DNA from 3 places in the Microbacterium sp. Y355 genome. Region 1 is predicted to be linked to each of the others. Evidence: predicted binding sites of a transcription regulator. Region 1 holds the regulator's gene; each other region holds the start of a gene.
The links. The regulator HrcA, encoded in region 1, represses chaperone genes, less so after heat shock. The targets are predictions, from matches to a motif close to TTNGCACTCGNNNNNNNCGAGTGCNAA.
Positions count from the first base shown of each region.

Region 1 (3,352 bases):
GCGCACGCGTCCTTGACCTGCACAGGTGCCGCACGGATGCGGAATGACTGTGCCGTAGCCCTCGCAGGTGCCGCATGGCTGTGAGGTCACGACGTTGCCGAGCAGGCTCCGCACCTGACGCTGCACGTGCCCAGAGCCGCCACAGATGTCGCACGTCACCGGCGATGTACCCGGCTGCGTGCACGAACCGTTGCACGTCTCGCACAGCACCGCGGTGTCTACCTCGATGTCTCGGTGCGCACCGAAGACGACATCGCCGAGATCGAGGGTGACGCGCACCAGCGCATCCTGCCCACGCTCACGGCGTGACCGAGGCCGACCGCCGCGGCCACCGCCCTGCGCGCCGAAGAACGTCTCGAAGATGTCGCCAAAGCCTCCGAACCCGCCGAAGTCTCCGCCACCGTTGTTGGCACCGTCACCGCCGCCCATGTCATAGCGGCGACGTGAGTCGTCATCGCTGAGCACGTCGTACGCGTGGGTTACGAGCTTGAACTTCTCAGCAGCGTCGTCTCCCGGGTTCACGTCCGGGTGCAGCTGCCGTGCAAGCTTCCGATACGACTTCTTGATCTCGTCCGTCGTTGCGTCACGTGACACTCCGAGGACCTCATAGTGGTCCGCCACAATCACCTTTCTGCGTGTGCGTGCACGCGTGCAATCCGCTTCAGCGGCTCGCTTCGTCTTCGTCGAGCATCCGTGACAGGTAACGGGCGACAGCCCGTGCCGCAGCGAGATTACTCGGATAGTCCATCCGGGTGGGGCCCATTACGCCGACGCGCGCAGTGCCCCCCTGAGTGAGATAGTTGCTCGCGACGATAGATGCCTCTGGCAGCCCGAACGGTTCGTTCTCCGTGCCGATACTCGCCGCCAGACCATGCTCGTCGGTCACCATCTCGCTCATGAGCCGCAGGAGCGTCACCTGCTCCTCGATTGCTTCGAGGAGAGGATGGATGCTACCGCGGAAGTCCTGTTCGCGCTTGGCCAGAGTCGCCGCCCCTGCCATGACCAGCCGCTCCTGACGGAACTCGGCCAGCTCCTCGCCGATGATGCCCGCCACCACGCGCAACGCGATATCGGTGTGGGTTGCGTCGGGCGTGGTGATCATCGACTGCACTCGGTCAGTAGCCTCGCGTACTGATTGGCCGGTCAGCAGCGCAGACAGACGAGCGCGAAGCACGGCGACATCAGCATCGTCGAGTTCGATCGGCAGCCCCGCGATGCGCTGCGACACACCGCCGGCATCGGTCACGAGCACCACCAGCAGTCTGTTCGGCGCGAGCGTCACCAGCTCGATGTGCGTGAGATGTGCACGCGCGAAAGATGGGTATTGCGCGAGTGCAACCTGCCCGGTGACCTGCGTGAGTACGCGCACGGTCCGCGCCATCAGATCATCAAGATCGGCAGGATCGGCAAGGAACGACTCAATCGCAGTGCGCTGGGATCCAGAGAGCGGTCGCAACTGTGCGAGATGATCCACAAAGACCCGGTAGCCCTTGTCCGTCGGCACGCGCCCCGATGAGGTGTGCGGCGCGACGATGAGTTCTTCGTCCTCGAGGAGCGCCATATCGTTGCGGATTGTCGCGGCTGAGACGCCGAAGGAATGCCGATCGACGATCGATCTGCTGCCAACGGGCTCGTGGGTCTCGACGTAGTCCTGCACGATAGCTCGGAGGACTTCAAGTCCACGTTCAGTGACCATTTTTCGCCCTCCCGTCTGGCACTCACATACTCGGAGTGCCAATTCTACCCGTAGTGCTAGTCAGTGAGCTCGCGCACCACGGCGTCAGCCAGGAGACGCCCCTTCAACGTGAGACGAATGCGTCCCTTGAGCGCCGCCGCCGGGTCTACCATCCCATCGGCGATCAGCCCCGCCACCCGGGTGCGGTTCTGAGAAGGAATAGCGGTAACCGCGATTCCCTCAGCGAGTCGACTTTCCAACAGCACTCGCTCGAGCAGGTGAGCCTGGGCATCGGGTCGTTCTGTTCCGGCGGCAGGCGATTCGGATGCCGCCAGGCGCTGCGCATACGCTGCTGGATGCTTCACATTCCACCAACGAAGTCCAGCGACGTGGCTGTGCGCCCCTGGTCCGAAGCCCCACCAGTCGCTCCCGCGCCAGTACGCCAGGTTGTGGCGCGACCGCTGCTCGGCGCTTCGCGCCCAGTTGCTCAGCTCATACCAGTCGAAACCTGCCGCGGCGAGACGCGCGTCGAGGAGCTCGTACATATCGGCCTGCAGATCATCGTCAGGCGTCGGCACCTCACCGCGACGAATCTGACGGGCAAGCTTCGTGCCGTCCTCGATGATCAGCGCGTACGCGGAGATGTGATCGGGCTCCAGCTCGAGGGCGGCATCCAGCGACGCCTCCCAATCGCCGAGAGTCTCCCCCGGCGCGCCATAGATCAGATCGACACTGACAGCGAGGCCTGCGTCCTTCGCCGCTTCAACTGCAGTGCGGACGTTCTCTGGCTGGTGCGTGCGGTCAAGCGCCGCGAGCACATGCGGCACAGCGGACTGCATACCCACCGAGAGCCGGGTGACGCCCGCATCCACCAGTGTGCGAACGACGTCGGGCGTCACGGTGTCGGGGTTTGCTTCGACCGTGACCTCGGCGCCGTCGCTCAGACCGAACGCGTCCACCGCAGTGTCCAGCATCCGAGCCAGGTCGCCCGCCGGAAGCAGCGTCGGCGTGCCCCCACCAAAGAAAACGGTGTCCATGGGTCGCAGCGCGCCAGCATCCGCCAGCACACGTCGAGCCAGCGCGATCTCGACCGCGAGCGTATCGGCGTATTCGTCCTGCCGTGCGCCGCGCAGCTCGCCCGAAGTGTATGTATTGAAGTCGCAGTAGCCACAGCGCACCCGACAGAACGGCACATGCAGATATGCCGAGAACGGCATGCTCAGATCGACAGGAAGATCTTCGGGAAATCGGCCATCTGACGGCGCTGGATCCCCGAGCGGAAGTGGACCCGCCATCAGAGCGGTGTCGTGTACAGCGGAGAGATTGCGCGCAGGTACCGTGCGAAGAGCTCCTTACGGCGGCGCTTCACCAGCCCAGGCACGAATCGATAGAGCAGCGAGTTGGGTGCGTCGAATGCGCGAACCGTGAACCAGACCTCGTCGTTGTCTTCGCGCCAGTCGATCTCGAACAGTTCCTCGCCGCTGACGACCGAGCCACCTACCGTGCCGAGCACGAATCCGATCCGACGAGCGTCCTCTGTGACAGAGATCACACGAAGCTCTGCGTCCGCGCGCATCCCTGAGACGCGTCCGCGCAGCCGCAACGTCATACCGGCACCCACGAACGGGGTGCCCTCGGCATCGAAGCGCTGCTCGACCTCGCGCTTGCTTGGCGCGA
Region 1 is NZ_JCAIUD010000001.1:261,956-265,307, reverse strand. It holds gene dnaJ (molecular chaperone DnaJ) at 1-621, opposite strand, end outside; gene hrcA (heat-inducible transcriptional repressor HrcA) at 662-1,696, opposite strand; gene hemW (radical SAM family heme chaperone HemW) at 1,753-2,970, opposite strand; gene AC1C2O_RS01305 (DUF1990 domain-containing protein) at 2,970-3,352, opposite strand, start outside.

Region 2 (3,352 bases), 1.3 Mb from region 1:
AGGAAGCCTGCGATCTCGGTGGCCTCCGTGGAGTTCGCAGCGAGCGAAGCCAAGGCGAGCAGCACGACTGCGTCATAGGACTCAGCCGCGTAGTTGAAGTCGACGAGCTCCTTGCCCGACTGCTCCTGCCACTGATCGATCAGACGCTGCTGGAAGTCGTCAGCAAGCACGGGGCCAGGCTGAGTTCCCTTGCTGCCTTCAATCGGGACAGGCATGTCGGCGCCCCACTGCTGTGTGTTGCCGTCGACGAAGTAGAACTTGCTGCCGTCGAACCCGCTAGAGACGAATGCAGGAACGATCGTCGAGGTCTCCTCGAAGCCGATCACAGCAACAGCATCTGGGCTCTGCGCCATGATCGTCGAGATCTGCGCGTCGAACGAGGTGTCGTTGGCGTTGTACGCCTCGGACGCCACGACCGTGCCGCCGCCGGCCTCGAAGTTCTCGGTCAGCGATGCCTCAAGACCCGAACCATAGGCGTCATTGAGGTAGATGATGCCGAGGTTCGCGTAGCCGTCGATGCCGATCTCGGTGGCGAGCACCTCGCCCTGGAGCAGGTCGCTCGGAGCGGTGCGCCAGTAGAGGCCTTCGTCGGGCCACTCGGTGAAGTCCGGCGACGTGTTGGCCGGCGAGAAGGTGATGACGCCAGCACTGACTGCCTGGTCGAGGAATAGCTTTGTGACACCGGAGGACGCCGCGCCGATCAGCGCGGAGACACCAGAGTCAAGCAGACGCGGGACCGTGGTCTCGAACGCCTTGTTGTCGGGGTCACCCGAGTCGCCGTATTCGACCTCGACAGTGACGCCGAGATCTGCCGCGTTGATCTCCGCGGTGGCGAGTCCGACACCGGCCTCCTCGGGCGGGCCGAGGTAGGCGAGCTGGCCGGTCTGAGGAAGGACGGTACCGATGCTGAGCGTGAGAGCTTCACGATCAGTGGGCGCCGCCGGCTCTTCGGACGGGTCTGCAGGGGTTCCCCCGCTGCTACACCCTGCCAGGACAATCGCGCTCGCGCTGACCAAGGCGAGACCGCCCAGGATCTTACGCGCGCGCGTGTGTGTGAAGACGCTCATGCTGCTCCCTTGCTGGTTCATGGTTCCCGGACGACTCGGGCGCCGTCCGTGACCTAAACGTATACGCGAACTCGTCATCCGTGTGTTGCGATGCGTTAACGGTGTGATACCGAATGTTTCACGAACATGACATCTTCGTGCGTCGGATCACGACATCTCCCTGGGACGGATCCCGCGGGGGATCACGCGATCGGCGCAAGACGGATGCGACGGCCCCGACCGGCAGCGATCAGCAGGTCGACGACGAAGACGAACACCGCGATCCAGACGATGATGAACCCGATCCAGCGTTCGGCGGGCATCGGCTCATGCAGGATGAGCACACCCGTCAGGAATTGCATGATCGGCGTAATGAACTGGATCATCCCGATGACCGTGAGATTGATGCGGCGGGCGCCGGCGGCGAACAGCAGCAGCGGCACCGCGGTGGCGATACCGGCGAACAGCATGAGAGACGTGTGCCACGTCCCCTCGGTACCGAAGGTGATGCCGGTGGTCTGCGCCACGATGATGAGCTGAACCACAGCAACGGGGAGAAGCCAGAACGATTCGAGGGTGAGGCCGCTCACGGCATCCACCGCAGGCCCGATCTTCTTCTTGATCAAACCGTAGATCCCGAAGGATGCTGTCAGCGACAGCGCGATCCAAGGGAACGAGCCGTAGGCCACAATGATCACCACGACGGCGATCAGCGCGATACCTATCGCGACCCATTGCAATCGACGGATGCGCTCATGCAGCACGAAGACGCCGAGCAGCACCGTCGCGATCGGGTTGATGAAGTAGCCCAGGGACGTCTCGACGACATTCCCGGTGAGGGTTCCGATCAGGAACACCTGCCAGTTGAAGTAGATGAGCGCTCCGGCGAGCGCGGTCCAGCCGAGCAGCCGTGGCTGTCGGATGATCGCGATGATCCTGCGCCAGCCGCGAGCGATGGTCAGCAGCAGCAGACAGAAGATGAAAGAGAACACCACTCGCGCGGCGACGATCTCCCACGGGCCTGCTGGCACGAGCAACAGGAAGTACAGCGGCAGGATACCCCAGAGCAGATATGCCCCGCCCGCGTATGCCACACCGGCGGACTGGCTGCTGCGGTCTGTGATCACTGGATCACACTATGCCCGGCCACGGACCTTGAGTCGCACGCGCGCGTGATGTTGGCAGGAAACGAGCGGCAGCTGTCCGGGTGGAATGCAAGAAGGCCCGGATGCGTGATGCATCCGGGCCTTCTACGCTTTGTCGAAACGCTTAGCGAACGACGACGGCGAGGACGTCGCGAGCCGAGAGCACGAGGTACTCATCGGCGCCGAACTTCACCTCGGTGCCGCCGTACTTGCTGTACAGAACGCGGTCGCCGACGGCGACGTCGATCGGAACACGGTTGCCGTTGTCGTCGATGCGGCCGGGGCCAACGGCCACAACCTCGCCCTCCTGGGGCTTCTCCTTGGCAGTGTCAGGGATGACCAGCCCACTCGCGGTGGTCTGCTCGGCCTCGACCTGCTGGATGACGATGCGGTCTTCGAGCGGCTTGATGGAAACCGACACGGTCTACCTCTTCTTTCTTGACGCTGACACGAAAGACTTGTTCGCACTCTCAACCCGAGAGTGCTAACTCAAGTGTATGCCGTCGGCTGGCACTCATGCAATGCGAGTGCCAGTTTTGGACATCTTGAGCCAGATCTTCGTCCGCCGATGAGGCCCGTGACCTGCCGCCTCGTAGGCTGGGCACGTGGAACTGTCTGAGCTCACCGCCCTGCTCACCCCAGAGGGACTCCGACTGCTCGATGAGGTCGGCACGATCGAATCGACGGCGGAGGTCGCGCAGGCTGTCTCCCGCCTGCGCGCTGCAGGCCACTCCCCCGATCTCGTATCGGCTGTCGTCGGCCAGGCTCATCTGCGCGCGAAGGGCGCAGCCAAGTTCGGCGGCTTCGCCGAGCGGATGCTGTTCACGAGAGCCGGCTTCGAGCAGGCCACGCGTCTGGGAGTCGCCGCACGACACGCCGGACGCATGCGCCGCGCCGGAATCTCACACGTCGCCGACCTCGGATGCGGTATCGGCGGCGATGCACTCGCATTCGCCGGCGCTGGCCTCAGTGTGCTCGCGGTGGATGCCGACGAAGTGACGGCCGCAATCGCCGCCTACAACCTGGCCCCGTTCGGCGATGAAGTGACCGTGCAGCACGGCACGGCCGAGGACTTCGTGAGCGCGAACTTCACCGGCGCGAACTTCACCGGCGCGAACTTCGGAGATGTGCAGCATCCTCGGAGCAATTCCGCCGATTCGC
Region 2 is NZ_JCAIUD010000001.1:1,530,612-1,533,963, forward strand. It holds gene AC1C2O_RS07375 (ABC transporter substrate-binding protein) at 1-1,067, opposite strand, end outside; gene rarD (EamA family transporter RarD) at 1,250-2,173, opposite strand; gene groES (co-chaperone GroES) at 2,316-2,612, opposite strand; gene AC1C2O_RS07390 (THUMP-like domain-containing protein) at 2,797-3,352, shown strand, end outside.
Region 2: the regulator HrcA is predicted to act here: its motif matches at 2,699-2,725, upstream of groES (co-chaperone GroES).

Region 3 (3,352 bases), on a different contig from region 1:
GGCCGATCGCGCTGCTCGAGATCGGCGCGTCCGGAGGCCTCTGCCTCTACCCAGATCGCTACTCCTATCGCTTCGTTGGCGCCGACGGCAGACTGCGTGCGGCTCTCGATCCGGATGACGGACCCTCTGAAGTCGTGCTCACCAGCGAGGTGCGTGGGGAGATCCCGCCGCTGCGGATGCCTCAGATCGTCTGGCGTGCAGGTATCGACCTTGATCCGCTCGATGCCAGCGACCCGCGAGATCGTGCCTGGCTGCAGGGACTCGTCTGGCCGGGGGAGACAGGTCGGGAGGCGCGGATCACGGCCGCGCTCGACATCGTTGCGGCAGATCCTCCCACGATGGTGCCCGGTGACGCCGGGGAGCAGGTGGTGGCGCTCGCTGCATCCGCTCCACCTGACGCGACGCTCGTGATCACAACGCCCGGCGTTCTCGCTCATATTCCCTGGGCGCCGCGGCAGTCGCTGATCACGCAACTGCAGCACCTGCCAGCGCGCTGGATCACCATCGACGCGCCGAAACTTCATGACGCCTGGCATCCGCCGGTGGATGCCAGCACCTGGCCGGGATTCGTCGTCGCAGTCGACGGGGAAGTGCGTGCGGCCGCCGACCCATTGGGGCGCTGGTGGGAGTGGCGCGCTGGTTCGCCGGGGAATCGCCCTTAGCCTGGACGCATGCTCGGAGACCTCACGGATCGCGACCGCGCGATCCTCGCGCTGGAAGCCGCATGGCCGCGGCACGGCGGCGCGAAGGAAGAGGCGATCCGCACGAAGCTCGGCATGAGTCCTGCGCGCTACTACCAACTGCTCGGACGGCTGATCGACACAGAGCAGGCGCTCGATCATGACCCTCTGCTGGTGCGACGATTGCGTCGGCTGCGCGAGAGTAGAACGGATAAGCGCGTGGCGCGAATGCGTGGATTCGCGGGCTGAGCGACGCCGACTGCGCACTATGTGTGGATTCCAAGGCCCCGCCAGATAACATCGACGAGTGCCTCAGCCCGTCAAAGATCGCTTCGATGATGTTCCCCGTTCCTCTGGACGCGTAGGAGCGCATCGAGCCGAAGCCCCTGGAATGAACGGCTGGGTCGTGCTGCTGTGGTCTTTTGTTGCCGCACTCGTGATCGTCGTCGTCGGCATCTTCGTCGCGTTGATGCTGATGGGACGCATCACTCTGTTCCCCGGAGTCGGCTCGACCGCGGAGCCGGCACCCGAAAACACCGGGGTCGTCGACACGACCTATTCGGTACTGGTGCTCAACGCCACGCCGGAGGAGGGTCTGGACGTGCAGGTACGCGAGACGCTCATCAACAACGGCTGGGCCCCTGAATCAGTGAGCTACGGTGACGCGGGAACACAGGATTTCGCCGACACCACCGTGTACTACCTGGCCGAGGCCGACCAGTTGGCGGCTATCGGGCTTGCTGATCTGATCGGCGGAGCGCAGGTCGCGCAGAGCGATGCCTATGCTGACCCGAATAACCCCGAGCAGAAGCAACTGGTCGTCGCCATTGGCCTTGACCGCATGACCGTCGCGCCTGAGCCTGTGGAGCCTCCCGCAGAATAGACGCCTCTCGTGGCTTGCACTCGATGGGGTCGAGTGCCAGAATGGGCGTTAGCACTCTCGTACTGTGAGTGCTAACCAGAACGTCTACGTCCAGGAGGGACGACAAAACTCATGGCAAAGATCATCGCTTTCGATGAGGAGGCCCGTCGCGGTCTCGAGCGCGGCCTCAACATCCTCGCCGACGCTGTCAAGGTGACCCTCGGCCCGCGCGGCCGCAACGTCGTGCTTGAGAAGAAGTGGGGCGCTCCCACGATCACTAACGACGGTGTGTCGATCGCCAAGGAGATCGAGCTGGACGACCCGTACGAGAAGATCGGTGCGGAGCTCGTCAAGGAGGTCGCCAAGAAGACCGACGACGTCGCAGGTGATGGAACCACCACCGCGACCGTCCTCGCTCAGGCACTCGTCCGTGAAGGCCTGCGCAACGTCGCAGCCGGCGCCGACCCGATCTCGCTCAAGCGCGGCATCGAGAAGGCCGTTGCAGCGATCACCGCTGAGCTGCTTGCCAGCGCTAAGGAGATCGACTCCAAGGAGCAGATTGCCGCCACGGCATCCATCTCCGCCGCCGACACCGAGATCGGCGAGCTCATCGCCGAGGCGATCGACAAGGTCGGCAAGGAAGGCGTCGTCACCGTCGAGGAGTCGCAGACCTTCGGTACCGAGCTTGAGCTCACCGAGGGCATGCGCTTCGACAAGGGCTACCTGAACCCGTACTTCGTGACGGATGCAGACCGCCAGGAGGCCGTGTTCGAGGAGCCTTACATCCTCATCGTGAACTCGAAGATCTCGAACATCAAGGATCTTCTCCCGGTCGTCGACAAGGTGATCCAGGACGGCAAGGAACTCGTCATCATCGCCGAGGACGTCGAGGGCGAAGCTCTTGCGACTCTGGTGCTGAACAAGATCCGCGGCATCTTCAAGTCGGCTGCCGTCAAGGCTCCCGGCTTCGGCGACCGTCGCAAGGCTCAGCTGCAGGACATCGCGATCCTCACGGGTGCTCAGGTCATCAGCGAAGAGGTCGGTCTCAAGCTCGAGAACACGACCCTCGACCTGCTGGGCCGTGCGCGCAAGGTCATCATCACCAAGGACGAGACCACCATCGTCGAGGGTGCTGGCGAGACCGAGCAGATCGAGGGTCGCGTGACCCAGATCCGCCGCGAGATCGAGAACACCGACAGCGACTACGACCGTGAGAAGCTCCAGGAGCGTCTCGCCAAGCTCGCTGGTGGCGTCGCGGTCATCAAGGCAGGAGCTGCAACCGAGGTCGAGCTCAAGGAGCGCAAGCACCGCATCGAGGACGCCGTTCGCAACGCGAAGGCAGCCGTCGAAGAGGGCATCGTCCCCGGTGGTGGCGTCGCGCTCATCCAGGCCGGTACGAAGGCTCTCGATGCTCTCGAGCTCACGGGTGACGAGGCAACGGGTGCGAACATCGTTCGCGTCGCCATCTCCGCTCCGCTCAAGCAGATCGCGCTCAACGCCGGTCTCGAGCCCGGTGTTGTCGCTCACAAGGTCTCCGAGCTTCCCAGCGGTCACGGCCTCAACGCCGCAACCGGTGAGTACGTGGAGATGTTCGCCGCTGGCATCATCGACCCCGCCAAGGTGACGCGCTCGGCGCTGCAGAACGCAGCCTCGATCGCCGGCCTCTTCCTCACCACTGAGGTTGTTGTCGCCGACAAGCCTGAGCGGGCCGCAGCTCCGGCTGGCGACCCCACGGGTGGCATGGACTTCTAAGTCCACACGCTTAGACAGAAACGCCCCGGCCTCGGCCGGGGCGTTTCTGCATTTCGCC
Region 3 is NZ_JCAIUD010000002.1:115,813-119,164, forward strand. It holds gene AC1C2O_RS17585 (DUF2332 family protein) at 1-662, shown strand, start outside; gene AC1C2O_RS17590 (DUF3263 domain-containing protein) at 672-929, shown strand; gene AC1C2O_RS17595 (LytR C-terminal domain-containing protein) at 988-1,563, shown strand; gene groL (chaperonin GroEL) at 1,675-3,294, shown strand.
Region 3: the regulator HrcA is predicted to act here: its motif matches at 1,612-1,638, upstream of groL (chaperonin GroEL).